Regions from separate parts of the Mesorhizobium newzealandense genome, predicted to be linked through region 1. Evidence: riboswitches for the same ligand, from Rfam matches in the RefSeq annotation. Region 1 holds a riboswitch; each other region holds the start of a gene.
The links. Region 1 has a riboswitch for cobalamin ahead of ACFSOZ_RS21155 (aromatic ring-hydroxylating oxygenase subunit alpha). Riboswitches for the same ligand answer to the same signal wherever they lie in the genome.

Region 1 (9,944 bases):
GGACGAAGGTCTCGTGCGCGGCGTTCTCGACTATTTCTCGGAAGCCACCGGCGTCGAGATCAAATACTCCTCCTCGGAGAATTACGAGCAGCAGATCGTCATCGACACGCAGGCTGGCAGCCCGCCCAACATCGCCGTGCTGCCGCAGCCGGGCCTGATCCAGGACCTCGCATCGAAGGGCCTGCTGACGCCGCTCGGCGACGACACCGCCAAATGGGTCAAGGACAATTACGGCGCCGGCCAGTCATGGGTCGATCTCGGCACCTTCAAGGACAAGGACGGCAAGCCTGGCTTCTTCGCCTTCCCCTACAAGGCCGACGTGAAGTCGCTGGTGTGGTACTCGCCGGATAATTTCGAGGAAGCCGGCTACAAGGTGCCGAAGACGCAGGAAGAGCTCGCCGATCTCGAAAAGAAGATCGTCGCCGACGGCGGCAAGCCGTGGTGCATCGGCCTCGGCTCCGGCGGCGCCACCGGCTGGCCGGCGACCGACTGGGTCGAAGACCTGATGCTGCGTACCCAGCCTCCGGAAGTCTACGACAAGTGGGTGAAGAACGAGATCCCGTTCAACGATCCGGCGGTGGTCAACGCCATCGATATCTTCGGTAAGATCGCGACCGACGACAAGATGGTCGATGGCGGCGCCAAGGCGGTTGCGGCGACCGATTTCCGCGACAGCCCGAAGGGCCTCTTCGCGGTGCCGCCGAAATGCTACCTGCACCATCAGGCGTCGTTCATCCCGACCTTCTTCCCGGAAGGCACCAAGGTCGGCCAGGACGCTGACTTCTTCTACTTCCCGCCCTACGCCTCCAAGCCTGAACTGGGCACGCCCGTGCTCGGCGCCGGTACGCTGGCGATGATCACCAAGGACTCAAAGTCCGCGCGCGCCTTCATCGAATTCCTGAAGATGCCGCTCGCTCACGAGATCTGGATGGCCGAGGGCGGTTTCGTGACGCCGTTCAAGGGTGTCAACAAGGCTGCCTATGCCAGCGACGCGCTGCGGAAACAGGGCGAAATCCTCGCCAATGCATCGACCTTCCGCTTCGACGGTTCCGACCTGATGCCGGGCAAGATCGGCGCCGGCGCCTTCTGGACCGGCATGATCGACCTGGTCGGCGGCAAGTCCGCGCAGGATGTCGCCACCGACATCCAGAAGAGCTGGGACGCCATCAAGTAGGCAGCCGGCCGGCTCGGCGACTGAACGGCCGAGTGCTTCATTCTCGCACTGGATCCGGGCCCTGCCGGCCCGGATCCGACGGCGGCCCGCGCCGCAGCCTTTCGTCCATGAGCGCATAGACATGAAGCGCGATCGGCATGTGAACAGGTTTCCGCTGCCGATGACGCTCCAAACAACTGAATCGGCGCCTGGTCCCGTCACCAAGGTCATTCCTTGGCGGATCATGCGCAGGGGGAGGGACCCGTGGCGGCTCAGATTTTCTCGGCCATATTCGTCATCATCGTCGGGGTCGGCGGTTGCGTCGCCTATTTCTGGGGCGCCAACAAGCTGGTCGACCTGATATTCCCGTCGCGCGGCGTCGCCGGCGCGGCGGCCATCGACAATCTGCGCCGGCAAGGACTGGTCCGGCCATGGCTGTTCGTCGGTCCGGCAATGATCATCCTGACCATCTACCTGATCTATCCGGTGGTCGAGACGCTGAGGCTGTCGTTCCTCGATCGCGGCGGCATAAACTTCGTCGGCTTCGCCAATTATGAATGGGCGTTCGGCGATCGCGAGTTCCGCAACTCGATCCTCAACAACATCATCTGGCTGGCGGTGGTGCCGGCCGCCTGCACCTTCCTCGGTCTGATCATCGCCGTGCTCACCGACAAGATCTGGTGGGGCACGATCGCCAAGAGCCTGATCTTCCTGCCGTTGGCGATCTCCTTCGTCGGCGCCAGCGTGATCTGGAAATTCATCTACGAGTATCGCGGCGAGGGCCAGACCCAGATCGGCATCCTCAACGCCATCATCCAGCATTTCGGCGGCCAGCCGCAGGTCTGGATATCGCTGCCGTTCTGGAACAATTTCTTCCTGATGGTGATCCTGATCTGGATCCAGACCGGCTTTGCCATGGTCATCCTGTCTTCCGCCTTGCGCGGCATCCCGGAAGAGACGCTGGAAGCCGCCGTCATCGACGGCGCCAATCCGTTCCAGATCTTCTGGAAGATCATGGTGCCGCAGATCTGGGGCACGATCGCCGTCGTCTGGACGACGATCACCATTCTGGTGCTCAAAGTGTTCGACATCGTGCTGACCATGACCAACGGCCAGTGGAACAGCCAGGTGTTGGCCAATCTGATGTTCGACTGGATGTTCCGTGGCGGCGGCGATTTCGGCCGCGGTGCCACCATCGCCATCATCATCATGATCGCGGTCATTCCGATCATGGTCTGGAACATCCGCCAGGCGAACAAAGAGACGGGAGGACATTGAGATGGCCGTTGCGACCGGAAATTCCTTCGCCAGCCGCTTTGGCGTCCACATTGCCGTCTTCATCTTCGTCGCCATCTGGACCATGCCGACGCTCGGCATCCTGGTGTCGTCGCTGCGCGACAAGGACCAGATCATCGCCTCGGGCTGGTGGAATTCGTTCTCCAGTTCTACCCAGACGGAAGCCGGCCGGCTGCCGGCCGCCTCGACGCAAGTCGAAAAGGACGGCAAGTTCGTCCTTCAAGGCAACATCTTCGGCGACGGTGCTCACCGCAACATCAGCGCCTTCGGCGTCAAATCGGCGGCACCGACGCAATATCCCGCCGGCACGTCAGCCGATCTCGGCGACGGCGTGACCCTGCAGCTTAACGCCGACGGCAGTTTCGTCATGCAGTCGCCGAAGGCTTTCGAAGGCGATCGCGGCCAGCGCGTCTACTATGCCTCGTCGGCACCACCGAAATTTACCACCGACAACTACAAGACGGTGCTGTTTTCGGAAGGCATCGGACGGTCGTTCATGAATTCGCTGACCGTCACCATCCCGGCGACGGTCATCCCGATCCTGATCGCCGCCTTTGCAGCCTATGCGCTGGCTTGGATGCGCTTTCCCGGCCGGGCGCTCTTGATTGCAGTCATCATTGGCCTGCTGGTGGTGCCGCTGCAGATGTCGCTGATTCCGCTGTTGAAGCTCTACAACGGTGTCGGCGCTTTCTTCGGCATGCCGTCGAAGACCTATCTCGGCATCTGGCTGGCGCATACCGGCTTCGGCCTGCCCTTCGCCATCTACCTGCTGCGCAGCTACATTGCCGGCCTGCCGCGCGAAATCATGGAATCGGCGCGCATCGACGGCGCCAGCGATTTCGAGATCTTCGTCAAGATCGTGCTGCCGCTGTCGTTCCCGGTGCTGGCTTCGTTTGCCATCTTCCAATTCCTGTGGGTATGGAACGATCTGCTGGTGGCGATGGTTTTCCTGGGTACGGAGGCAGACCAGATCGTGCTGACCGCCAAGCTCAACGCGCTGCTGGGCTCACGCGGCGGCGATTGGGAGATCCTGACGACATCGGCTTTCGTGACCATCATCGTGCCGCTGATCGTGTTCTTCTCGCTGCAGCGCTATTTTGTCCGCGGGCTGCTTGCCGGCTCGGTGAAAGGAGGCTGAGACGATGCAATCCGCTTTGAAGGCCAGTTCGAAGCCTGACCTCGCCGTCGATCGTGACTGGTGGCGAGGTGCGGTGATCTACCAGATCTATCCGCGCAGCTACCAGGACTCGAACGGCGACGGCATCGGCGACCTGAAGGGCATCATCGGCCGGCTCCCCTACATTGCAGGGCTCGGTGCGGACGCCATCTGGATCTCGCCGTTCTTCAAGTCGCCGATGAAGGATTTCGGCTACGACGTCACCGACTATTGCGACGTCGATCCGATGTTCGGCACGCTGGCCGACTTCGATGAGTTGACCGCCGAAGCACACAGGCTGGGCTTGAAGGTGATGATCGACGAGGTGCTGTCGCACACCGCCGACAACCATCCCTGGTTCAAGGAGAGCCGGTCGAGCCGCAGCAACCCGAAAGCCGACTGGTATGTCTGGGCGAACTCCAGGCCGGACGGCACGCCACCCAACAACTGGCTGTCGATCTTCGGCGGATCGGCGTGGCAATGGGACACCAGCCGCCAGCAATATTATCTGCACAACTTCCTGGCCGAACAGCCCGACCTCAACTTCCACAATCACGAGGTCCAGAACGCGCTGCTCGACGTCACCCGCTTCTGGCTGGAGCGCGGCGTCGACGGCTTCCGGCTCGATACCATCAATTTCTACTTCCACAGCCAAGGCCTGGAAAACAACCCACCGCTGCCGCCGGAGCAGCGCAACGACCAGACCGCACCCGCGGTCAACCCCTACAACTATCAGGACCATATCTACGACAAGAGCCGCCCCGAGAACCTCGGCTTCCTCGAACGTTTCCGCGCCCTGCTCGATGAATATCCGGCAACCGCCGCGGTCGGCGAAGTCGGCGATTCGCAGCGCGGGCTGGAAGTGGTGGCGGCCTATACGGCCGGCGGCAAGCGCGTGCACATGTGCTACTCGTTCGACTTCCTGGCGCCGGAAAAGATCAGTGCGGCCAAGGTCCGCTCGGTGCTGGAATCCTTCGGCAAGGTCGCCAGCGACGGCTGGTCGTGCTGGGCTTTTTCCAATCATGACGTGATGCGCCCGGCCTCGCGCTGGGCGGCTGGCGAAGCCGATCCGACCGCCTATCTCAAGGTCATCTCGGCGCTGCTGATGTCCTTGCGCGGCTCGGTCTGCATCTACCAGGGCGAGGAGCTTGGGCTCGGCGAAGCCGACCTCCGCTTCGAGGATCTGCAGGACCCCTACGGCATCCGCTTCTGGCCGGAATTCAAGGGCCGTGACGGCTGCCGCACGCCGATGGTGTGGGACGGCAGCGCCACGAATGGCGGCTTCTCCTCAGCAAAGCCCTGGCTGCCGGTGCCGGCCAAGCATCTGTCGCAAGCGGTCAATGTCCAGCAGGGCGACGAGACCTCGCTGCTCGAGCACTACCGGCGCTTTCTCACCTTCCGCCGCGCCCATCCGGCGCTGGCCAAGGGCGACATCACATTCATCGAAAGTGCGGGCGACACGGTCGCCTTCACACGCCGCGCAGGCAACGAGCAGATCGTCTGCGCCTTCAATCTGGGAGCTGAGCCAACCAAGGTTGACCTTGGCAACCGATCGCTGCAACCTTTGCCCGGGCACGGATTTTCGGGGCAGGCGAGCACCGGCTCCATACAGCTCGGCGGCTACGGCGCCTGGTTCGGACGCATCGACTGAATTTCAAAATCACTGGGAGGAAACCAATGGCCGATGTCACGCTAAGACAAGTGAAGAAGTCCTACGGCAATCTGAACATTCTCCACGGCATCGACCTCGATATAAAGTCGGGCGAGTTCATCGTCTTTGTCGGCCCGTCGGGTTGCGGCAAGTCGACTTTGCTGCGGTCGATCGCCGGGCTCGAGGAAATCACCTCCGGCGAACTCAAGATCGCCGGCGAGGTCGTGAACGACGTGCCGCCGTCGAAGCGCGGCATCGCCATGGTGTTTCAGTCCTACGCGCTCTACCCGCACATGACCGTCTACGACAACATGGCGTTCTCGATGAAGATCGGCAAAGAGAACAAGGCCGAGATCGACCGCCGCGTGAAGCAGGCGGCCGAAATCCTGCAGCTGACCAAATATCTCGACCGCCTGCCCAAGGCGATGTCGGGCGGCCAGCGCCAACGCGTCGCCATCGGCCGCGCCATCGTGCGCAATCCGAAAGTGTTCCTGTTCGACGAGCCGTTGTCGAACCTTGACGCGGCGTTGCGCGTCGCCACCCGCATCGAGATCGCCAAGCTCAAGGAATCGATGCCCAACACGACCATGATCTACGTCACCCACGACCAGGTCGAGGCGATGACGCTAGCCGACCGCATCGTGGTGCTCAAGGAAGGCCATATCGAGCAGGTCGGCACCCCGATGGATCTCTACAAGAAGCCCGGCAATCTGTTCGTCGCCCAGTTCATCGGCTCGCCGGCCATGAACATCCTGCCGGCGACCATCGACAAGACTGGAAACCCGACCGTCGTCAGCCATGTCGGCGGCCGCAAGGCGACGGTACCGATCGCCACGCCGGCATCGGCAAACGGTGCTTCGGTGAGCTTCGGCGTCAGGCCGGAGGACCTGACGATCGCCAGCGGCGCGGACTATCTGTTCGAGGGAACGGTGGACTATGTCGAGCAGCTCGGCGAGGTCCAACTTGTCTATGTCGACATCGGCCGCGCCGACCTGCCGCTGGTGACCAAGATGCCAGGCAATGTCGAGGTCAAGCGCGGGGCGACGCTGCGGCTGAGCGCGGACGCCAGCGACCTTCACATCTTCGACGCCGACGGGCACTCCTTCTCGCTCCGTCAGCCGGAAGCAAAGGCGGCCTGAGGTCAGGACATCGGAGGCGCATAAAAAGCAAAAAGCGGCGGGCACGGGCCCGCCGCTCTCTGTTTGGAGATCAGCTTCGGCTGTTGGTTAGCGGCCGAAGAGGTTCCGGTCGCTGCCCTGAGGGGCGGACTTCTGTACGTCGCCCGACGAGTTGAGCAACTTGTAGACGGGCGATTCGCTGTTGCGGATCGAGCCCGTATTCGAGACGTCGACGTTGACGGTCGCCTGCTTGTTGATGTCGGTGCCGCCAACATTGTCGTTGCCGGCATAGGCGCTGCCGGCGGCAATCAGAAGAGCGGCGGCAGTAAGAGCAATCTTTTTCATTTTTGATACTCCGGTATTTTCGAATTCGAGGCGGCAGGTTGACCCGCCGCCTCGCCGTCGGATGCTAGTTTCGGATGTCAGTTGTTGCCGAACAGGTTGCGGTCACTGCCATGGGTGACAGGCGTCTGCGCAGCCGGCTCGGACTTCTTGGTGGAAGCCGTGTACGAGTTGTCGACCGAGGCGGCAGGCTGGTTGGCGCCGTTGGAGCCAAAGTTGTCGCTTCCGGCGAAAGCGCTGCCGGAAATGGCCAGAACGGCGGCGGCAGCAATAAGGATCTTGTTCATTTCAGCTCTCCTGAATTTTGAATTTCTGGATTTTGCCAGGGCGGCGGGCGAGCCCGCCACCTCCTGGGAATCGGCGTTAGTGGCCGAAGAGGTTACGGTCGCTACCCTGGACAGGCGTCTGAGCAGCCGGTTCCGACTTCTTGATCGAAGCGGTGCGCGAGCTGTCGACAGCAGTGGCCGCCGCGGCGTTCGAACCATAGTGGTCGCTACCGCTAGCGAAGGCGCTGCCGGAAATGGCCAGAAGGGCGGCGGCAGTGAGAATGATCTTTTTCATTTTTTGGTACTCCAGTATCTTTCCGTCCGTCTAGCGGCGTGTCTTGGGATGAAATCGCGTCGTTCGGACCGCCCCGATGTGGGAAAGCCATCCAGCCATTTCCAATCACGAAGTTGTTCCGCGTGGACCAAGAATCTGCCACTTGAAATTGTGCCAAGAGCGTCTACACCAGTTGTTTTTCTTCGTAATATCAATTAGTTATGTAAAATCGGCACCCCGATCACCAACTGTGTCGGAGGCCCAGCGTTCACACCGTCCTGCACGCACCGTCAACAGAAACGAACCGTTCGGTTCGATTTTAGAGACTGCTAATAGTCACTTTTCGAAACCGTTAACCTTTCTTGGGCCCTGGCAAGGGGTCGGATTCGAGGAGATTGCAGCCGGCTATGGCTGCCGAAGAGATCGGATTTCGGCTCCGCAATCGCCAGCCGGAGCATTTCGCATGCGTGTCGCGCCGCATGGATACGATGTCGTTTTCATGCCGATGGCGCGCCCGCGATCGTGATTAGATCATGTCATCTCAGGTGCCGCTTCGTGACGACGAAGCGGAGAATTGGGAAGCCGGTCAGAATCCGGCGCTGCCCCCGCAACGGTGGTGGAGTTCAAGTCGCAACGGGAGACCACTGGGCAAACGCCTGGGAAGGTGTCGCGACCGTCCGCAAGGACACTCCAGAGCCCGGAAACCAGCCCGAGATATTTGAACTCGACTGATCGCGGTGGGCGGTCAAGAGGTGGATAGTGCATGTCCGGCGCTTCGCCGGCCTGCGTCCGATCCTTCCTCCATCACCACCAGTTCAGTCCTTGGCTATGAGGACAGGACATGGACGCGCGCAACGACATGCTGAGGCTGCTGCAGGGCCGCAGGAACGGCTTCTCGCTCGAGCAGCCCTTTTACACCGATCCCGACTATTTCAAGCTCGACATGGAGCTGATCTGGTATCGCGACTGGCTGTTCATCGGCCATGATTGCGAGCTGCCGAAGCCGGGCAGCTACATTACCGCGCAGATCGGCGACTATCCGGTCGTGCTTGTTCGCGACCAGAAGGGCAATATCAACGCCTTTCACAATTCCTGCCGCCATCGCGGCAGCCGAGTCTGCAATTCAGACAAGGGCACGGCGGCAAAGCTGGTCTGCCCCTATCACCAGTGGACCTATGAGCTGGACGGAAGGCTGTTGTTTGCCCGGCAGATGGCAGACGGGTTCGACAAGAGCCAGTTCGGCCTGAAGCCGATCGCCTGTGAAAGTGTCGGCGGCTACATCTTCATCTGCCTGGCCAAGGAGCCGGCGGATTTCGCACCGATGCGGGCGATGATCGAGCCCTACCTTTTGCCGCACCGGCTGCGCGAGGCCAAGGTGGCGTTCGAGTCGACCATTGTCGAGAAGGGCAACTGGAAGCTGGTCTGGGAAAACAACCGCGAGTGCTACCATTGCGCCGGCAATCACCCGGAGCTTTGCAAGACGTTCCCGGAGGCACCGACGGTGACCGGCGTGCAGGGCGCCGACAGCGACCCGGAAATGCTTGCGCACTGGGCGAAATGCGAAGCGGCCGGCCTGCCGAGCAAATTCCGCATCGATGCGGCCGGACAGTACCGCGCCACCCGCGCGCCGCTGCTGCGCGACGCCGTCAGCTACACCATGAACGGCAAGCGGGCGGTGAAGAAGAACCTCTCCGACACCGTCTCTGCCGACCGGATCGGCACCTTGATGCACTATCACTATCCGACGACATGGAACCACATCCTCATCGACCACGCGGTGACGTTCCGCGTGCTGCCGATCAGCGCCACGGAAACGGCAGTGACGACCAAATGGCTCGTCCACAAGGATGCGGTCGAAGGCGTCGACTACGATCTCGCCGAACTCACCCATGTCTGGACCGAGACCAACGACCAGGACCGCCGCATCGTCGAGGAAAACGCCTTCGGCATCCTGTCGCCCGCCTACGAACCAGGGCCCTATTCGGAGCTGCATGAGGGCGGCGTAATCCAGTTCGTCGAATGGTACGCGTCGTTCATCGGTCCGCGGCTTGCCGAAGGCGGCCGGCCGGCGCTGCGCAGCGTTGCCTAGTGCATGGCGCTCAAAAATGGCCCCTGGTTTTGAGACAACGACATGCAAGGAAACAAGACCTGAAGCGCGTCGCATGAATCCGTTTCGAAGCGACGCGCTTTGGTGCATGTCGCCCAAGAGTGCGCAGCGGTTTTGGGATCACGACATGCACGGAATAAAAGGGACAAGAGGATGAATGCGATGACGGACCTTGGCCTCTATCGCCATCTCGACCAGATGACGCCCTGGAACGACAGGCTCCAGGTGCTGGAAGTGATCGGCGTCAGTGACGAAGCGCCTGATGTGAAGACCTTCACCTTCCGCTCCGACAACCAGACCTGGTTCCGCTACAAGCCGGGCCAGTTCGTGACGCTGGAACTGCCGACCGCCGATGGGCCGCTGATGCGCACCTACACGCTGTCGTCTTCGCCATCGCGGCCGTTCTCGATCGCGGTGACGATCAAGGCGCAAGCGGGCAGCATCGGCACACGCTGGATGTTCGACCATCTGACGCCCGGTTCGCATGTGAAGGCCTATGGGCCGACCGGTGACTTTTCGCTGCACAGCCACCCGGCGGCCAAGTATCTGTTCATTTCGGCCGGCTCCGGCGTGACGCCGAT
Region 2 (9,944 bases), on a different contig from region 1:
GACCATCGAGGAAGCGGCGACCGCCGAAAAGGTGACGGCGATGTTTCCCGACGGCCGCAAGGTGGCGGTCAAGCTGCCGGCCTATGTCGAGGACGGCCAGACCATCCGGCTGAAGGGGCAAGGCGAGCAAGGGCCGGGTCAGCCGGGCGATGCGCTTGTCAAGATCCATCTGCGCCGGCATCCACGCTACCGCATCGAGGGCCGCGACCTGCATGCCGATCTGCCGGTGGCGCTGGCGGATGCTGTGCTCGGTGCCAAGGTGCCCGTCGAGACCCCGACCGGCAAGCTCGCGGTCAACCTTCCCGCCTGGTCGAGTTCGGACAAGGTCCTGCGGCTCAAGGGCAGGGGCCTGCCGGAGAAGGCCGGTGGCCATGGCGATCTCTATGCCCATGTGCGGATCATGCTGCCGGAAGGCGGCGATAGCGCGCTCGAAGCGCTGTTGCGCAGCCAAAAAGGCTGATTGCGGCTTTTGTCCCCCGAACTGTCCGGTTTGAACGCTTGAAGGGGCCCTGTGCCTGTGCGATAGGGCACTCCACATTGCAGGAATCTTGCGGAGAGCGCTCACATGGCGGGTGGACAGGGCCTTATGGCCGGCAAGCGCGGCCTTATTCTTGGCGTCGCCAACAACAGATCGATCGCCTATGGCATCGCCAAGTCGTGCGTCGACCATGGCGCCGAGATCGCGCTCACCTATCAGGGCGAGGCGTTCAAGAAGCGTGTCGAGCCGCTGGCGGCGGAACTCGGCGCCTTTATCGCCGGCCATTGCGACGTCACCGATCCGGCGAGCCTGGACGAGGTTTTCGCCAATGTTGCCAAGCATTGGGGCAAGCTTGATTTTCTCGTCCACGCCATCGCTTTTTCCGACAAGGACGAGCTGACCGGCCGTTACGTCGAGACGACGCGCGATAATTTCCTGCGCACCATGGACATTTCGGTCTATTCCTTCACCACCATTGCCAAGCGCGCCGAAGCGCTGATGACCAATGGTGGCTCTCTGCTGACGCTGACCTATTATGGCGCCGAAAAGGTGATGCCGCACTACAACGTCATGGGTGTCGCCAAGGCGGCGCTCGAGGCCAGCGTGCGTTACCTGGCCGTCGATCTCGGCGCCAAGAAGATCCGCGTCAACGCCATCTCGGCCGGCCCGATCAAGACGCTCGCCGCATCCGGCATCGGCGATTTCCGCTATATCCTGAAGTGGAACGAATACAATTCGCCGCTGAAGCAGACGGTGACGCAGGAGGAAGTCGGTGATTCCGGCGTCTATTTCCTGTCCGATCTGTCGCGCGGCGTCACCGGTGAAGTGCATCACGTCGATTCGGGCTACCACGTCGTCGGCATGAAGGCGGTGGACGCGCCGGATATTTCGACGGTCAAGGAATAACACCCCACCAACCGTCGTCCATCCCGACCCTGCACCGGAAGACCTGATGTACCCGCTGGCTTACATCGTGCGCCACGGCCAGACCGCGTGGAACGCCGAGTTCCGGCTTCAGGGCCAGGCCGACACGGACATCAATGCGCTTGGCCGCGAACAGGCGACCGGCAACGGCGAACGGCTGGCCAAACTCGTCCACAACCCCCAGGATTTCGATTTCGTCGCAAGCCCGATGCGACGGACGCGCGAAACGATGCAGCGCATCCGTGCCGCGATGAAGCTCGATCCGGACGCCTATCGAACCGATCCTCGCCTGGTCGAAGTCAATTTCGGCGATTGGCAGGGGTTTACCTTTGCCGAGCTCAAGGCGCGGTATCCGGACGCGCGCCGGACGCGCGCGCTGGACAAATGGAACTTTCAGCCGCCCGGCGAGGGCGCGGAGAGTTACCAGATGCTGCTCGAACGGGTAAAGCCCTGGTTCGACGCGATGGAACGCCAGACGATTTGCGTGACCCATGGCGGGGTCATGCGGACCTTGTTTCGCTTCGTGCTTGGGATGGCAGAGGACGAGGCAGCGAACCTGGAAACCCCGCAGGACCGCGTGCTCAAACTCGAAGGCAAGAGCCTGGAGTGGCTATAGGCCACCCGGAGTAATCCAGGAAAAGTGCGTAGCGTTTTCCGTTCGGAATTACCCAAAACAAAAGGTTAGCGCGGCTCAGCGAAAAAAGCTGAACCGGCGCCACCGCATCCAATTCAGGTTGGAAGCTCTAATTCGCGGAACTGTCCGGCAGTTCCATGTCGGTGATGACGTTTTCGCCATTGGTCTCATCATAGGCGATGACGATGTCCATGCCCGGCTTCAGCGCGTCGAGATCTGTCTCGGCATTCAGCTTGTAGGATTTGCCGTCGTCGAGCGTCAGCGTCAGCGCATCCTTGTCGATCTTCTTGATCAGGCCTTCGGTCTGGCCGGCGAAAGCGGCGGTGGAAAGCAGCAGCGTGGCGGCGACGGCGCCAATCAGGGTACGCATTATCGTTCCTCGTTATCATTGCACCGGCATGGCGGCGGCAGGCGGTGGCTGGCGGATGGAAGAGAGCAGAAACCAACCGAATGTGTCAAAACTAAATCCGCCAGATCACAGTTTGACCCCTGTGAAAAACGCCAATAGAAGGCAGGCTGCAGCGCCGCTCGTCTTCCTGGACGCTCAAGGGACGCTGTAGCGCTTTTTGATTTGCGCGTGATCCTTTCCGAAATCGCGCCGATTTTCGGGATCATGCGCCAAGCCGGCTCCGACGCCGGGCAGGGTCGTTTTATGTCTCACAACACGTTCGGCCACCTTTTCCGCGTCACCACCTGGGGTGAAAGCCACGGCGCCGCACTCGGCTGCGTGGTCGACGGCTGTCCGCCCGGCATCCGCTTTACTCAGCGAGACATCCAGGCCGAACTCGACAAGCGCCGGCCGGGCCAGTCACGCTTCGTCACCCAGCGCCGCGAACCCGACGAGGTAAGGGTGCTGTCGGGCTTCATCCTCGACGAGGACGGCGAGACGATGATCACCACCGGCACGCCAGTCTCGATGCTGATCGAGAATGTCGACCAGCGCTCGAAGGACTATGGCGAGATCGCCCGCCAATACCGGCCCGGCCATGCCGACTACACCTATGACGTCAAATACGGCGTGCGCGATTATCGCGGTGGCGGCCGCTCTTCGGCTCGCGAGACGGCGGCGCGCGTGGCGGCCGGAGCCTTGGCCCGCAAGGTGGTGCCGGGCATGGTGGTGCGCGGCGCGCTGGTGTCGATGGGCGAAAAGTCGATCGATCGCGCCAACTGGAACTGGAATTTCATCGGCGACGCGGAAAATCCGTTCTTCACCCCCGATCCGGCTTCCGTTCCCGTCTTCACGCAGTATCTCGACGGCATCCGCAAGGCGGGTTCATCGGTCGGCGCGGTCATCGAGATCGTTGCCGATGGCGTTCCGGCAGGCCTCGGCGCACCGATCTACGCCAAGCTCGACCAGGACATTGCGTCCGGCCTGATGTCGATCAACGCCGTCAAGGGCGTCGAGATCGGCAACGGTTTTGAAGCCGCCCATATCACAGGCGAACAGAATGCCGACGAGATGCGCATGGGCAATGACGGCAAGCCGGTGTTCCTGTCGAACAATGCCGGCGGCATCCTCGGCGGCATCTCGACCGGCCAGGAAATCGTCGCCCGTTTCGCCGTCAAGCCGACCTCATCGATCCTGACGCCGCGAAAGTCGATCGACAAGGATGGTCACGACGTCGAGATCATGACCAAGGGCCGTCACGATCCATGCGTCGGCATCCGCGCCGTGCCGATCGGCGAGGCGATGGTTGCCTGCGCCATCGCCGATCACTATCTGCGTCATCGGGGACAGACAGGTAAGGGCAGTAGGGCAGTAGGGCAGTAGGGCAGTAGGGCAGTAGGGCAGTATGTTCACGCCGCCCGCCGAGACAGCCAAATTTTTCCTTTTCCCTACTGCCTTACTGCCGTACTCCCTTACTGCCCTATTCCCCTGCGAGTGAAACGAGCGCCTATGCCTTACGATCAGAAGAAAATCGTCGAAGCCCTGCGCGCTTTTGAACGCGGTGAGATCGTCGTCGTCATGGACGATGATGGGCGCGAGAACGAGGGCGACCTGATCGTCGCCGCCGTCCATTGCACGCCGGAGAAGATGGCGTTCATCATCCGTCACACCTCCGGCATCGTCTGCACGCCGATGCCGCGCGAGGAGGCCAAGCGGCTCAACCTGTCGCCGATGGTCGCCGACAATGATTCCGCCCACACCACCGCCTTCACCGTCAGCGTCGATTTCAAGCATGGCACGACGACCGGCATCTCGGCCGAGGACCGTACGCTGACCGTGCGCAATCTCGCCAACGGCAATGTCGGCGGCTCGGATTTCGTCCGTCCCGGCCACATCTTCCCGCTGATCGCGCGCGAGGGCGGAGTGCTGATGCGCTCGGGCCATACCGAAGCCGCGGTTGACTTGTGCAAGCTCGCCGGCCTGGCGCCGGTCGGCGTCATTTCGGAACTGGTCAATGACGACGGCACCGTCAAGCGCGGCCCGCAGGTTTCGGCCTTTGCCGAGGAGCATGGCCTCAAACAGGTTTCGGTCGCCGACCTCATCGCCTACCGCCAACGCAAGGAAACACTGGTCGAACGCGTGGCTTGCTCCGAAATCGACACGCTCGGCGGCAAGGCGCAGGTCTTCACCTACACGCTGCCCTGGGACTCCATGCATCACGTCGCCATTGTCTTCGGCGACATCCGCGACGGCGAGGAGGTGCCGGTGCGCCTGCACTCCGAGGATGTGGTGACCGATGTCTTCGGCACCACCCATCGGCTCGACGGCATCATGAAGGCGATGGGCGAGCGCAGGCGCGGCGTCATCGTCTATTTGCGGGAGGGCTCGGTTGGCGTCGCCCATCAGGAACGCAAGCGGCCGGCTTCGACCGATCGCGAGGATCACGAAGAGGCGCGCCGCCGTGAGAACGAGTGGCGCGAGATTGGTCTCGGCGCACAGATCCTCAAGGATCTCGGCATTTCGTCGATCAACCTGATCGCTTCGCGCGAACGCCACTATGTCGGTCTTGAGGGTTTTGGCATCCATATCGCCAAGACCGAGATTCTCTGAAGGGCAACCGCTGGGATAGCGCCCGGTCTGTTCGAAACCGGGCGCTTCAGGGATCATTCCGCCGGAACAGCAGCTGCTTCGCACCCGTCCAGGTCGCACTCTGGCGTGGCAAGGCTGCGCTGGCCAAGCAGTACGGTGGCCAGCGCGATCGTGCCTGAAGCCACCGACACCCAGAACCCGTTCTGCGCACCGAACGCGTCGACCACCGAGCCGGCCGCGAACGAGCCCAGCGCCATGCCGATGCCGATCCCTGTGGTCACCCAGGTGATGCCCTCGGTCAGCATCGCTTCCGGCACGTGCCGTTCGATCAGGCCGAAGGCCGTGATGAAGGTCGGCGAGATCGCCACGCCGCTGACGAAGACGGCCAGCGCCAGAAGCGGCACCGTGTCGGCGGCGAGCAACGGCAGCGCTGTGAGCGCGATGACGGCGACGGCGATAGCAAGTTGACGCTGCAGGGCCATTTTCAGGTTGAGCGCCCCGACGATGATGCCGAGCACGAACGACCCCAGCGCGTAGACACCGATGACCAGGCTTGCGGCGGCCGGCTGGCCAAGCTCCTTGGTGATCGCCACGGTGCTCACTTCCGTCGTCGCGAAGGTTGCGCCGATGAAGATCAGGGCGAAGGTGATGATCTGCACCGGCCGCAGGCGGATTGCCGAGCCGCGCGAACCCGGTTCCGCCGGCCGCACTTGCGGCTCGGTCGAACGCTGCAGGATGAAGGCCGCCGAACCGAGGGCAAGGAACAGCGTGCTCGCGAGCATTCCGGCTTCCGGGAACAGGGCGGCACTCAGGCCCACCGACAGCGATGCCCCGGCGATGTAGACCAGCTCGTCCGCCGCCGACTCGAAGGCAAACGCGGTGTTCATCTGGGGCCGCCCCCGGAAAATCTCGGTCCAGCGCGCGCGCACCATTGCCGGTATGCTGGGCATGGCCGCGGCCAGCAGTGCCGAGACGAACAGCGTCCATACCGGCCAGTCCTGATTGGCTGCCGCGATCAGGACCGCGAAAGCGAGCACGGAGATGATGGTGGTTGGCACGACGATCCGTGTTTGGCCAAGGCGATCCACGAGCCTTGATATTTGCGGCGCCACGAAAGCGTTGGCCAGCGCGAATGTCGCGGAAACGGCGCCGGCCAGCCAGTACTCGCCGCGCGTCTGCGACAGCATCGCCACGATGCCGATTGGCGCCATGGCGATCGGCAGGCGCGCCATGAAGCCCGCGCTTGCAAAGCCCTTGGCGCCGGGAGCGCGAAAGATTTCCGAATAGGGATTTTGCATGGTCCGGTTCCTCGACAAAGGCAGATTCGACAATTACATACGAAGCGTATGATTGTTAGATAGATCATACGCCGCGTATGTCAATTGGCATACGGTGCGTATGTTAATAGGTCCAGAAGCCATGCACAAACCTCGCAAGGAAATGATCGCCGAGACCCGCGCCAAGCTGATCGCGGCGGCCCGCCATGCCTTCGGTACGATCGGCTATGCCCAGGCCTCGATGGATGATTTCACTGCCTCGGCCGGGCTGACGCGCGGCGCACTCTATCATCACTTCGGCGACAAGAAGGGATTGCTGCAGGCGGTCATCGCCGAAATCGACGGCGAGATGGCGGCGCACGTGAACGAAGTGGCGTCGAGAGCGCCGACCCGCTGGCAGCATTTCGTCGACGAATGCACGACCTATATCGAGATGGCGTTGGAGCCGGAAATCCAGCGCATCATGTTCCGGGACGGCCCGGCCGTGCTGGGGGATCCGGCACAATGGCCGAATGCCAATGCGTGCATCGCTTCAATGACCGGCCATCTGACGACGTTGCAGGAGGAGGGGGTTGTCGTCCCCAGCCTCGACCCCGAAACCGCCTCGCGGCTGATCAACGGGGCGAGCAGTCAGGCGGCGCAACGGATCGCCAATTCGAGCGACCCCGAAGCGACGTCGAAGAAGGTGGTGACGGCGTTCAAGCAACTGCTCGAAGGCCTGCTCAAAAAGCCCGATCCGCAGCCGAACTGAAATCCACATAGGCGGTTCGGCGCCATTGCCCGCAATTGACAATAGCCGGTTTGAGCGCATCCTCTCGCGCCATCTCTGAAGCGGAGATTCGGGGCATGTGGGATTTCGATATCGGCAGGTCAGTGTCCATCATGACGCGGACCTGGCCCTTCATTCTCTTTCGCATGATCGTCTATTTCGGCATCACGCTGGCCTACATCATTGCGACCGGTACGGGCGCCTCCGTTGGCTATGGCGTCGGCCATATCTCCACCGATCCTGACGGCCCGCTGTCCTTTGCCTTTTGGGGCGGCGTGGTCGGTTTCGGCGTCGTCTCGATCGCCGTCTACTGGATCCGCGAATACATCCTCTACGTCGTCAAGGCCGGCCATATCGCCGTCATGGTCCATCTGATCGACGGCCGCGACATTCCCGACGGCCAGGACCAAATTGCCTACGCCAAGGACATCGTCACCCGGCGTTTTGCCGAGGCCAACATCCTTTTCGTCGTCGACCAGCTGGTCAAGGGTGCCATCCGCGCCATCACCGGCCTGATCGGCGGCATCGCCGCCTTCCTGCCAATTCCGGGCTTGGGCGGCCTGGTCTCCTTCATCAACACGGTGATCCGCCTGTCTCTGACCTATGTCGACGAGATCATCCTGGGCTACAACATCCGCATCAATTCAGCCTCGCCGTTCGAGACGGCGCGGCAAGGCGTCGTGCTCTACGCCCAGAACGGCCAGACCATGGTCAAGAACGCCGTCTGGCTGGCGGTCATCATGTGGGGGGTGTCCTTCGTCATCTTCCTGCTGATGCTGGCGCCTGCCGGCGCCATTCTTTTCCTCATGCCCGGGCAACTCGCCGGCTGGGCCTTCGTGCTCGCCATCGTCTTCGCCTGGGCCTTCAAGGCCGCCTTCATCGAACCCTTCGCCATCGCCTGCCTGATGCAGGTCTATTTCAGGACCATCGAGGGCCAGGTGCCCGATCCCGAGTGGGACGCCCGGCTGGCCGAGGCGTCGTCGAAGTTCAGCGAGCTCAAGGACAAGGCGCTGGCCTCCTTCGACGGCTCGCGCTGGGGTACGGCCGGCGCGACACACTGATCAGCGGCGGCCGCCGTCGCCGGTGCGGCGCCGACGGCGTTGAGGCGCGTTACGGTCGATTTGAGCGGCACTTCGCCTTGCCCGGAAAAAATCTCGCTCATGATCAGCTCCGGCAGCGGCAAGCGGCGTCCCCAGCCATGCGTTTCAAGGTCCGGTTTTGGCGCGAACTCCGAGACGCGGCCGACGCAGAGATAGGCGACCGGCGTCACATGCTCGGGAATTGACAGCAGGTCTTTCAACGCTTGCGCCTCGATGATGCTGACCCAGCCGACACCAACACCTTCGGCGCGCGCCGCCAGCCAGAAGTTCTGCACCGCGCAGACCGTGCTGTAGAGGTCCATCTCGGGATTGTGCCAGCGCCCCAGCGGCGAACCCTTCGAGCGCTGCCGGTCGCAGGTGATGCAGATGTTGAGCGCGCTTTCGCAGATGCCTTCCAGCTTGAGCTTGCGGTAGAGCGCCTGTCGCTCTTCCGCGATGGCTGGCAACTCCTGTTCGCGCGCCGCCAGGAACAGGTCGCGCACTTTCTGCCGTCGCTCGGCGTCGCGAATGACGATGAAGTTCCACGGCTGCATGAAGCCGACCGAGGGCGCGTGATGGGCCGCAAGCAGCAGCCGCGCCAGAACGTCATCGTCGAGCGCGGTCGGCAGGAAATGACTGCGGACGTCGCGCCGCGTGAACATGGCGTGGTAAACCGCATCGCGCGCACTCTGGTCAAATCCGTCGCCAACTGGAGCGGTCATGTGTTCCGGCATCGCGTGTCCCCTTGCGATTGCAGCAGTTCCAACTGTCAAAGCGTACTTTGTGCGTGCAAGTGGAGGCACATCGCTCTGATGCCGTCCGCCTGACCATGCGGATGACGATGTCTGCCAGGCCGGTCTTCTGGCTCGGGATCAACCCGCGTCCGGTGCCTTCCCGTCATCGACAGTGGCATTTACCGGCGCGGTCCCCCTCACAGCGTTGGGCACGCCACGGAATTTAACCGTGTTCCCGATTCTCCCGCTTGCGGCGGGCACCAGGCAGCGACACGACCTTACGCCGAAGCGCTGACGACGCCAATGCCTGCAGCGAAACCAAAGGACGCAGGCGTGATTTTCCCCAGTCATCAACCGCCTGCGCATGGCCTTTGTCGATCCGGGTCACTAGATTAGGGTGATGACCACCCGTCTCTACAGCCATCCGATCTTCCTCGAGCACATCACGCCGCCCGGCCATCCCGAGCGGCCCGACCGCTTGCGCGCCATCGAGCGGGTGCTCGACGACGAGGCTTTTGCCACGCTCGATCGTGTCCAGGCGCCGGAGGGCGACGAGGCCACCATCCTCTACGCGCATCCCGCCGATTTCGTCGCCCGCGTCCGCGCATCCATTCCCGACACTGGCATTGCCCGCATCGATGCCGACACCACCGCCAGCCCGAAGAGCTGGCAGGCGGCGATCACGGCGATTGGTGCTGCCAACGCTGCCGTGGACGACGTTTTCACAGGCCGCGCCGACAATGTCTTCGTCGCCGCCCGGCCGCCCGGCCACCATGCCGAAAAGACCACGGCCATGGGCTTCTGCCTCTTCAACACGGCGGCGATCGCGGCGCGCCATGCACAGAGGAAACATGGCGTCGAGCGCGTCGCCGTCGTCGACTGGGACGTGCATCACGGCAACGGCACGCAGGATATTTTCTGGGACGATCCGACGGTGCTCTATTGCTCGACGCACCAGATGCCGCTCTATCCCGGCACCGGGGCAAAGAGCGAGACCGGCGCCGGCAACATCGTCAACGCACCGTTGGCGCCGCAGACCGGCAGCGAGGTTTTCCGCGACGCCTTCCTGTCG
Region 3 (9,944 bases), on a different contig from region 1:
CGGAGAAAGCGCAGCTCATCAATGATGTGATCGCCGCGATGGGCTATCAGCCCAACGAGCTGGCGCGGTCGTTGAAAGTGGCCTCGACCAACAGCGTCGGCCTGGCGATCTCGGCGATTTCCAACCCCTATTTCACCGACATTATCTGCGCGGTGGAGGCCGAATGCGCGCGCCTTGGCCTCATGGTCTTCCTCTCTGATACGCAGGAGGATCCCGACCGCGAGCTTTCGGTGGTGCGCGCCTTCCACCAGCGGCGGGTCGACGGCGTCATCCTGGCGCCGTCGGGCGCGCCGCAGCGGGCCATCGATTATCTGGCGGAGAAGAAGCTGCCGTGCGTGCTCATCGACCGCTTCGCAGACGACCGCTTCGACCAGATCGGCGTCGAGAATCAGTCGTCGATGCGCGCGCTGATCGATCACGTCGCCTCCTTCGGCCACAAACGCATCGGCTACATCTCCGGCCAGCCGGGTCTGGCGACGACGCGCGAACGCATCGGTGCTTTTCGCGTGTCGCTGGCCGCCAATGGACTTGAGTGCCTGCCGCACTATGTCTCGCCGGAAAACGTCGATACGGCGAGCGCAACGGCATCGACCCACGCCATCCTGTCATTGCCTTCGCCGCCCACGGCATTGGTCACCGGCAACAACATGACGACAATCGGAGCGGTGCGGGCGATCCGCGAACGAGGCCTCTCGATACCGGCGGACCTTTCGCTTGCCGGCTTCGACGATTTCGAATGGGCCGACTGCTTCGAGCCGCGGCTGACGCTTGTCGCGCAGCCCTGTACCGAGATCGGACGGCAGGCGGCTGCCTTGCTCTGCGCCCGCATCGCATCCAGCGGTCTGGAGCCGCAGGCGGTGCGGCTGCAGGCCGCGCTGCAGGTCCGTCAGTCCTGCGCGAGGCCGGCATGAGTGCGCCGCTGCTGTCGGTCACCGGCGCGGTCAAGCGCTTCGGCGGCGTCCAGGCGCTGCGTGGCGTCGACTTCGACCTCAAGTCCGGCGAGATCCACGCGCTGCTCGGCGAAAACGGCGCTGGCAAGTCGACCCTCATGAACCTGTTGTCGGGGGTCTATGCGCCAGACGAGGGTACCATCCAGATCGACGGCAAGCCGGTGCGCTTCAACAACCCGCGTGAAGCGCAGGCGGCCGGCATTGCCACCATTTTCCAGGAGCTCGACCTGGTGCCAACGCTCGACGTGGCGGCCAACCTCTTCCTCGGCCGCGAACTGATGCGGCCGGGCGGCTTCCTCGACGTTCCGGCAATGCGCAGCGAGGCCCGCAAGCGGCTCGAGGCCATAGAGCTTGCCATCGATCCCGCCAGCATGGTGGCGAACCTGTCGATTGGCCAGCGCCAGGTGGTGGCGATCGTCAAAGCGCTGTCTTACGCCTCGCGCGTGCTGATCATGGACGAGCCGACCGCGGCTTTGACGGTGGGCGAGGTCGAGAGACTGTTCGACATCATGCGCAAGCTCGCCGCGAGCGGCGTTGGCATCGTCTATATCTCCCATCGCCTTGAGGAGGTGCCGCAAATCGCCGATCGGGTGACGGTGATGCGCGATGGTCGTGTCGCCGGCATCACGCAGCCGCACGCGCCGCAGGCCGAGCTGGTGCGCCTTCTGGTCGGGCGACCGCTGGATGAGCTTTTTCCCGAACGCGCCAGGGAGGCTGGCAAGACACTGCTCAGCCTGCGCGATGCGAGCTTCAGGCTCGCCCATGAAAGCGCTGGATGGCAGCCGCCGACAAGCATCTCACTCGACGTCAAGGCGGGCGAAATCGTCGGGCTGGCCGGCATCATGGGGGCAGGGCGTACCGAGTTGTTGAGCGCGCTCTACGGCACCGGCCTTGCCGGCCGCTGGGAGGGCGATGTCGCGGTCGACGGCCGCCCTGTCAAGCTCGATTCCATCAAAGCCGCACGCGACGCCGGCATCGCCTTCGTCACCGACGATCGGCGCGGCAGCGGCCTGATGCTGAGGATGGCGGTGGGCCTCAACCTGGTGATGTCGGTGATCCGGCGCATCTCACCCCTCGGGCTGATGTCGGCGCGCCGGCAGGCGGATGCCGTGAAGCAGTCCTTCGGCCAGTTCGATATCAGGCCAAAGAATCCCGACATCGCCGTCGGCGCGCTTTCGGGCGGCAATCAGCAGAAGGTGGTACTGGCCAAGGAGATCCTCGGCAATCCCCGACTGCTGCTGCTCGACGAGCCGACGCGCGGTGTCGATGTCGGCGCCAAGGGCGAGATCTACACGCGGCTGCGGCAACTGGCGGCGCAGGGCCTCGGTATTCTGGTCGCTTCCAGCGAGATGCCGGAGCTGATCGGCCTGTGCGACCGCATCGTGGTGCTGCGCCAGGGACGCAATGTGGCGGAATTCATCGGCGGCGTCGACGAGCACACAGTGCTTAACGCGGCAAATGGCAGGGAGGCCTGATGTCTGAGCAGAAGATTTCGGCGGCAGGCAGCCCGGTGGCCGCGGCACCGGTGCATCGCGATCCGTTAGCCTTTGTAGTGCGCTTCCAGAGCCTGATCGGCCTCGTCGTTGTGGCAATCGGCGGCGTCATCTTCTCGCCGCGCCGGCATGGCGAAATCCTGTTCCTCAACCCCGACAACATCGCCAACATCGTTCGCGCCGTGTCCGAGACCGGCATCATCGCCATCGGCATGACCTTCGTCATCATTACCGCCGGCATCGACCTTTCTGTCGGCGCGGTGCTTGGGCTCTCCAGCGTTGTCACCGCATCGATGATGATCTCGGGCGGCTTCGGACTCATTCCTACAATCCTGGCCGTACTCGTGATGGGTATCGCCTTCGGCGTCATCCAGGGCACCATCTCCAGCCGCTTTCGGCTCGAGCCGTTCATCGTGACGCTCGCCGGCCTGCAGGCGGCGCGGGGGCTGGCACTGGTCGTCTCGGGCAATCAGTACATCAACATTTCCTATGGCGACGGGCCGGGGCTGGCGCCACCGGTGTTCGCGGTGCTGGGCGAGCGGCTGTTCAACAACACCGTGCCGGTGGCGACGATCGTGTTCATCGTCTTTGCGGCAATCGCAACGATCGTGCTCAACACGACGCGCTTCGGCCGCTATGTCTTTGCCGTTGGTGGCAACGAACGCGCGGCGCGCATTTCCGGCGTGCCGGTGTCGATGGTCAAGATATCGGTCTACGCCATCACCGGCTTTGCCGCCGCACTGGCCGGCATCGTGCATGCCGGCCAGTTCAATTTTGGCAGTGCCAATGACGGCATGGGCTACGAGCTGACCGCGATTGCCGCCGTGGTCATCGGTGGCACCAGCCTGTTCGGCGGCGCCGGCTCGATGGTCGGCACGGTCGCGGGCACCATTATGCTGGGCGCACTCGCCAATATCCTTCAGCTCAACAACATCACCCCCGCCATGCAGCTGCTCGCGACCGCTGCGATCATCGTGCTTGCGGCAGTGCTTCAATCCCTCGTTCGCCGCCGCGAGGGTTTGGGTCGTTAGGAGGAATGCGGCAGCAAGTGGAAGTCAACCAAGGTCTGGCCCCCGGCCCGACGAGGAGGAGAGTGAGCATGAAAACCACAAGACAAAGGCGTGCCCAGAAAGTCGCGCTTCTGGCAGGCGCTGGCCTGTGCATCGCGGGAGCCGCCCAGGCTGCCGACCCGATGGTCAAGGCCTGCGCCAAGGATGGCCAGTTCATCATCGGCTTTTCGCAAGCCAACAACGCCGAACCCTATCGCCAGCACGTCAACGAGGAGCTGGAGGCGGCGGCCAAGGAAGTTCCAGGCTTCACGCTGCAGATCGCCGACGGCGCCGGCAACGTCAACACGCAGACCTCGCAGGTTGACAATTTCATCACCCAGAAGGTCGACATCCTGCTGATCTCGCCCTTCGAGGCGGCACCGCTGACGCCGGCGGTCAAACGCGCCATGGATGCCGGCATCCCGGTCATCGAACTCGACCGCAAGACGGTCGGCGATCCGGGCAAGGAGTACACCGCCTTCATCGGCGGCGACAATTACAAGATCGCGCTCGAGGCGGGCAAGTACACCGCCAAGACCTTGCTGCCCGACGGCGGCGAAGCAGCGGTGCTCCAGGGATTGCCGAGTTCGACGCCCGCGGTCGAGCGGCTTAACGGCTTCAAGGACGGCGTCAAGGAGAATGCCAAGATCCAGATCGTGGCCGAGCAGGCCGCCGACTGGGTGCCGGACAAAGCCCAGACCGCCTTCTCGGCCATGCTGCAGGCGCATCCCGACATCAAGGTGCTTTATGCCAGCAACGACATGATGGCGGCCGGCGCGCTGCTTGCCGCCAAGGGTGCCGGCAAGGACGTCAAGATCATCGGCACCGATGGCTTGCCGGGACCTGCCGGCGGCATCGAAGCGGTAGCGAAAGGCGACTGGGCGGCGACCTTCACCTATCCGACCGGTGCCAAGGAAGCGATCGAGATGTCGAAGAAGATTCTGCTCGATTGCGCCACTTCGGTGGAGCCGACAGTGACAGTGGAGACGACGGCGATCACGGCGGAAAATGCCAAGCAGATGATGGGGAAGTGAGGGGAGCCAGCCACTAAGGTTGGATATGACAAGGCCCCGCGCGGGGCCTTGTTGTGTTTTGGAGGCAAGACCAATCCTGCAAAGAATGGCTGCTTCGCGCCTGATGACAGTCGCAGAGATCAGTTTACCGCTTCCTCAAAGCAGACATCGTTGGCACGCATAGCGCGAGCGGTCGTGTGACCTACCTTCCCGCCGATTGGCCCGAAGAACGCCCAGTTGTCTCTTGCTGCCTGCTGTATCGTCGCGAAGGGTGCGGGTCACGCCTTGTTCTTGGTTAGACGCTCCAGCGCATCCACAATCAAATCGCAGAATTTTTGATGGTCGAGCTTCATCGCCACGGTGTGGCGGAAGTCGACCTGCTCGCTCGCCGTGCCCCCGAAATGGTGCATGCCACCCATCTTCTCGAAATTGCAGACGGTCATGCCCTTGGTCCACCGGCCGGCAAGCTCGACGCGGATATCGGCCTTCTCGGTGGTGAAGACGGTCGGGTCGATCATAGCCGCGACGCAGCACGCGTCATGGACGGCGGGATACTCGATCTGCAGGAGGCCCCCATGCGTGGTCGCTATGAACTCCCAGATATCGAGGATGAACTTGGCTATCTCGCCGCCGACGGCGCGCACCCGGTCCTGAAGCTTCGTGGTGGCGAGCGCCTGATGTGTCAGGTCGAGACCCACCATGGTGACGTCCCATTTGGCCCGGAACACCACGTCGGCGGCCTCCGGATCGGCATAGACGTTGAACTCCGCCGCGGGCGTGATGTTGCCCCTGGTATAGCTTCCCCCCATCGCGACGACCCGTTTCACCCGCTCGACGATGCGGGGGTCCTTGCGCACGGCAAGCGCGATGTTGGTGTAGGGACCGACCGGCACCAGAGTGATCGTCTTTGGCTCATGCGCCATGACGGTGTCGATGATGAAGTCGACGGCGTGCCGCTTGTCGAGCTCGAACGAGGCGGGCGGCAGTACGGGGCCGTCGAGCCCGGTCTCGCCGTGGATCTCGACGGCCAGCACCTGATCGATGAGGAGCGGCCCGGGAGAGCCCTTCGCCACCGGCACCTTGATGCCATAGGCGGTGCATACGGAAAGCGCATTGCGCGTGGTGTTCTCGACATTGTGGTTGCCCGAAACCGTAGTGATGCCGAGGAGATCGATCTTCGGATTGCCTGCCGCCAGCAGGATGGCGATAGCGTCATCATGCCCAGGGTCGCAGTCCAGGATGATCTTTTCCATATGGCACCTCCTCTGCCGGCCGAGCCTGCCGCGACTACAGACTGCCGCCGCTTGCGCCGTCAAGGTTCTCGCCCTCGGCAACCGTAATGCCAACTCGCTCTGCCCCCCGGCCACCTTCTACCTCCGGCGGCGAGCCCGTTCCGAGCAGCTGCCACTGCCGCCGCCGTATTGCGCGACAAGCGGGGTTGACATCGTCGGGGAATATCGCTTCAAATGTAATGTTATTACATTTAGATGGAGCAGCGACGTCGCAAAAAACCATTGCGATGCGATCGATGGAAATCTACGCTGGGCCGGTGATGGTCCCCTGGCCGCAAGGCAAGGGGTGAAAAGGGAACACGGTGAGATCCCCAAGGGTCGAGGCCGTGGCTGCCCCCGCAACTGTAAGCGGCGAGCAAAATCCGTAAATGCCACTGGCCGGCAAGGCTGGGAAGGCAGGATGGCGCCACGACCCGCGAGCCAGGAGACCTGCCATCAGCATGAGTTGACCGGACGGGGTGTGCCGGGAGGAGACGTGGACGTCGGTCTTGTCGGCCGATTCGCCAACTTCCTTCCGTCGCCAATCGAGAAAGACGGAAAAGTTGGACGGCGCTACCGATCGTATTCACCGCATTATTGTCTGCACGCTTTGCCGCGACGTCCCGACAGGGATCAGGTCGGGTGAGAATCTGTGCACCGATTTACGTTCCCGGCTCTCGGCCCACCATGAACCCGCCGTGGCAAATGGCTTCATTGTCGAGGGCGTGGCTTGCATGGCCGGCTGTGCACGGCCCTTGACGGTTGCCTTCCAGGCATCGGGCAAGGCCGCCTATCTCTTCGGCTCCATCGATGCGCAGGCCGATGTCGGCGATCTCGTGCGATTCGCCAAGCTCTATGCTTCGCTCGCCGATGGCTGGTGCAATTCGGGACAGCGCCCGGCGGGATTGGCCGGCAAGACGCTGGCCCGCATCCCGGGTCCGGGCAATCTGGCGGGAAACAGCCGATGACAGCGCCGGTTCTCGAAGCGCGTGACCTCAGTGCCATGGCGAATGGCCGAGATATGGTCCATGCGGTCAGCCTCTCGGTGGGCGCAGGTGATCGCCTCGCCATCATCGGCCCCAACGGCGCCGGCAAGACCACGCTGCTGCGCATGCTGTCGGGCATGCTGCGGCCAAGTTCCGGCGAGGTGAAGCTTGGCGGGCGCCGGCTGGACAGGATTTCGGCCGCCGAGCGCGCACTGCAGATCGCCGTGGTCGGCCAGACCGACCAGCCCGATCCGCGGCTGGCGGTGATCGACTATGTCGAGCTTGGCCGGGTTCCGCACGCCGGGCTAAGGCGCAGGAGCGACGAACGCGACATTGTCGTCGACGCGCTGCGCCGGACCGGCCTGCTGCCGTTGCTTGGCCGCACCATCGGCTCGCTGTCGGGTGGCGAGCGCCAGCGCGCCCAGCTGGCGCGCGCCATCGCGCAGGAGCCAACAATTCTGTTCCTCGACGAGCCCACCAACCATCTCGACCCGCGCGCCCGCGGCGAACTGCTCGAACTCGTGGCCAGCTTCGGCATGACGGTGATCGCGGTGCTGCACGATCTGGCCCTGGTGGCGCCCTTCGCTACCAGGGTCGCGGTGATGAACAATGCCCGCCTGCAAGCGTTCGCCGCGCCGCGCGAAGCGCTGACCCAACAGCTGATCCGCGAGGTGTTCGGCGTCGACGTCTTTCGTCTGCGCCATCCGACTGAAGACCGCGAACTGACGGTGTTCGAGGTGCCGAACCGCGCCGTGCCGACATCCTGATCGAAGCCGTTCCGCCCAATCCCTGTTCAACAACGGAGCAATACCCTTGAAACGCCTCGCTTTTTCGCTCGTCTTCTCGCTGCTGGCCTCGACAGCTTTCGCCTTCCCTGTGACCGTCGACAGTTGCGGCAAACCGCTGACTTTCGACGCGCCGCCGAAGCGCGCCGTCATCCATGATCTCAACATGGCCGAGATGGCTTTCGCGCTGAAACTGCAGCCGTCGATCGTCGGCCTGACCGGCATCACCGGATGGTACAAGGTCGGCCCCGAATTCAAGGCCGAGCAGGGCTCGATCCCTGAACTCGCTCCCAAATATCCGACGCTTGAAAACCTCGTCGCGGTCGAGCCCGATTTCTTCTTCGCCGGCTGGTACTACGGCATGAAGCCGGGCGGCGAAGTGACGCCCGAAACGCTTGCCCCGCATGGCATCAAGACACTGGTGCTGACGGAAAGCTGCGTCCATCTCGACAAGAACCGCCCTGCCGCCTCGATGGACCTGCTCTATGGCGACGTCGAAAAGCTGGGCAAGATTTTTGGCAAGGAGGCTGAGGCGCAAAAGCTCGTTTCAGGCTGGAAGACGCAGCTCGCCGACATCACCGCCAAGGTCGGCGACCGCAAGGGCACGCGGGTGTTCCTCTATGATTCCGGCGAGGACAAGCCCTTCACCGCGGGCAAGTTCGCCATCCCCAGCGCCATGATATCAGCCGCCGGCGGCGACAACATCATGGCCGACATGGACACCAGCTGGGGCAACACGGACTGGGAAACGGTGGCCTCGCGCAATCCGCAATTCCTCATCCTGCTCGATTACCAGGACGGCGGCGGCTACAAGAAACTGCTCGATTTCCTGAAGGCGCATCCGGCGATGAAAGAAACGGACGCGGTCAAGAACGAGCGTTTCGTCGCCCTGCGCTATGCCGAGCTGACGCCTGGACCCGCCAACATCGAAGCGATCGACAAGATCGCCAAGGCGATGCATCCGGAAGCATTTTGATGCATGTCGCCCAAAAGTGCGCTGCGGTTTTTTGGCAACGACATGCATGAAGAAAAGATCCGGGAAGTGCGTCGCATGAGCCCTGATGGACGCGACGCATTTCCAGGCTTGCGACACAAGGCATTCGCACTCGCCATGATGGTGGGAGCGGCGGCGATCGCCGCTCTCGCCTTGCTGTCGATCGCCTATGGCTCGACGCTGATTCCGTTGACCGACGTCGTGGCTTCGCTCGGCCATGCGATTGGACTGGGTGGACACGACGTGTCCGGCCCGGTCGGCAAGATCGTCGTCGACCTGCGGCTGCCGCGCACGATCCTGGCCATCTGCGTCGGCGCCGGCCTGGGCGTCGTCGGTGCGCTGCTGCAGACGGTGACCCGCAATGATCTGGCCGATCCGTTCCTGTTCGGCCTGTCGTCCGGCGCCGCTGCAGGCGCGGTTTCCGTCATCACCGTCTTCGGCGACAGTTTTGGTATCTGGACGCTGCCGGTCGCGGCTTTCACCGGCGGCATACTGGCTGCCGGCGTCGTCCTGCTGCTGGTTGCGCGGGTGAGGGGGCAAGGGCCGGAGCGGCTGATCCTCGCCGGCCTTGCCGTGTCGTTCATGTTCACCGCCTTGACCAACTACCTGGTTTTTGCCGGCGACCAGCGCGCCGCCCACTCGGTGCTGTTCTGGACGATGGGCGGGCTCGGCCTGGCACGCTGGGACAACATCTGGCTCGGCGCGCTGGGTGCGGGCACCATCCTGGCTTATGCGCTATGGAACCACCGCCGGCTCGATGCTTTCCTGGCCGGCGAAAATGCCGCCGAAAGCCTTGGTGTGCCGGTGGCGCGGATGCGCAGGATGACCTTCTTCGTCGCCGCGTTCGCGACGGCGATCCTGGTCTCGGTCGCCGGCGTCATCGGCTTCGTCGGACTGATGATCCCGCATCTGTCGCGGCCGCTGGCGGGTCCTTTGCATCTGCGGCTGGTTGCCAGCTGCGCGGTCTTCGGCGCGGTGCTGTTGCTGGTTAGCGATCTTCTCGCCCGAACCTTGCTGCCGCCGCAGGAACTGCCGATCGGCATCATCACCAGCTCGGTCGGAGCGTTCTTCGTCGTCACCATGCTCATCCGCAATCGGCTCTGATCGCGGTGGGCCCTATCGCGATGGGTCCTATCGCGATGGGCAAGAGTTCCCGCCTCAGACCGTCCAGAAATAGCGCACGATGTGAAAGAAAACCGGGGCAGCGAAGACCAGGCTGTCGGTGCGGTCCATCATGCCGCCATGGCCTTCGATCAGATGGCCCCAGTCCTTGACGCCCTGGTCGCGCTTGATCGCCGAGGCGACCAGCCCGCCCAGAAAGCCCATGGAGCAGGCGATGAAGGCTACGGCTGCCGCCTGCAGCGGCGAGAACGGTGTCACGAAGGACAACAGCGCGCCGAGCA

Region 2: it holds a riboswitch for cobalamin, as region 1 does, so the genes downstream of both, bluB (5,6-dimethylbenzimidazole synthase) here and ACFSOZ_RS21155 (aromatic ring-hydroxylating oxygenase subunit alpha) in region 1, are expected to answer to the same signal.
Region 3: it holds a riboswitch for cobalamin, as region 1 does, so the genes downstream of both, ACFSOZ_RS37155 (DUF1636 family protein) here and ACFSOZ_RS21155 (aromatic ring-hydroxylating oxygenase subunit alpha) in region 1, are expected to answer to the same signal.

The regions. Positions count from the first base shown of each region.
Region 1 covers NZ_JBHUGZ010000014.1:97,201-107,144, reverse strand. Annotated here, with positions in the region: gene ACFSOZ_RS21195 (ABC transporter substrate-binding protein) at 1-1,174, shown strand, start outside; gene ACFSOZ_RS21190 (carbohydrate ABC transporter permease) at 1,418-2,431, shown strand; gene ACFSOZ_RS21185 (carbohydrate ABC transporter permease) at 2,433-3,587, shown strand; gene bglA (beta-galactosidase BglA) at 3,592-5,256, shown strand; gene ACFSOZ_RS21175 (ABC transporter ATP-binding protein) at 5,283-6,395, shown strand; gene ACFSOZ_RS21170 (DUF680 domain-containing protein) at 6,483-6,719, opposite strand; gene ACFSOZ_RS21165 (DUF680 domain-containing protein) at 6,797-7,003, opposite strand; gene ACFSOZ_RS21160 (DUF680 domain-containing protein) at 7,080-7,277, opposite strand; cobalamin riboswitch at 7,783-7,983, shown strand; gene ACFSOZ_RS21155 (aromatic ring-hydroxylating oxygenase subunit alpha) at 8,098-9,345, shown strand; gene ACFSOZ_RS21150 (FAD-binding oxidoreductase) at 9,526-9,944, shown strand, end outside.
Region 2 covers NZ_JBHUGZ010000030.1:137,081-147,024, forward strand. Annotated here, with positions in the region: gene ACFSOZ_RS34745 (DnaJ C-terminal domain-containing protein) at 1-460, shown strand, start outside; gene fabI (enoyl-ACP reductase FabI) at 566-1,384, shown strand; gene ACFSOZ_RS34755 (histidine phosphatase family protein) at 1,431-2,018, shown strand; gene ACFSOZ_RS34760 (DUF1344 domain-containing protein) at 2,146-2,406, opposite strand; gene aroC (chorismate synthase) at 2,689-3,807, shown strand; gene ribB (3,4-dihydroxy-2-butanone-4-phosphate synthase) at 3,934-5,034, shown strand; gene ACFSOZ_RS34775 (MFS transporter) at 5,088-6,311, opposite strand; gene ACFSOZ_RS34780 (TetR/AcrR family transcriptional regulator) at 6,433-7,041, shown strand; gene ACFSOZ_RS34785 (hypothetical protein) at 7,137-8,120, shown strand; partial or broken gene bluB (5,6-dimethylbenzimidazole synthase) at 8,213-8,872, opposite strand; cobalamin riboswitch at 8,973-9,152, opposite strand; gene ACFSOZ_RS34795 (histone deacetylase family protein) at 9,273-9,944, shown strand, end outside.
Region 3 covers NZ_JBHUGZ010000030.1:621,482-631,425, forward strand. Annotated here, with positions in the region: gene ACFSOZ_RS37130 (LacI family DNA-binding transcriptional regulator) at 1-911, shown strand, start outside; gene ACFSOZ_RS37135 (sugar ABC transporter ATP-binding protein) at 908-2,425, shown strand; gene ACFSOZ_RS37140 (ABC transporter permease) at 2,425-3,474, shown strand; gene ACFSOZ_RS37145 (substrate-binding domain-containing protein) at 3,543-4,526, shown strand; gene ACFSOZ_RS37150 (nucleoside hydrolase) at 4,784-5,758, opposite strand; cobalamin riboswitch at 6,042-6,248, shown strand; gene ACFSOZ_RS37155 (DUF1636 family protein) at 6,256-6,744, shown strand; gene ACFSOZ_RS37160 (ABC transporter ATP-binding protein) at 6,741-7,529, shown strand; gene ACFSOZ_RS37165 (ABC transporter substrate-binding protein) at 7,576-8,523, shown strand; gene ACFSOZ_RS37170 (FecCD family ABC transporter permease) at 8,599-9,645, shown strand; gene ACFSOZ_RS37175 (phosphatidate cytidylyltransferase) at 9,700-9,944, opposite strand, start outside.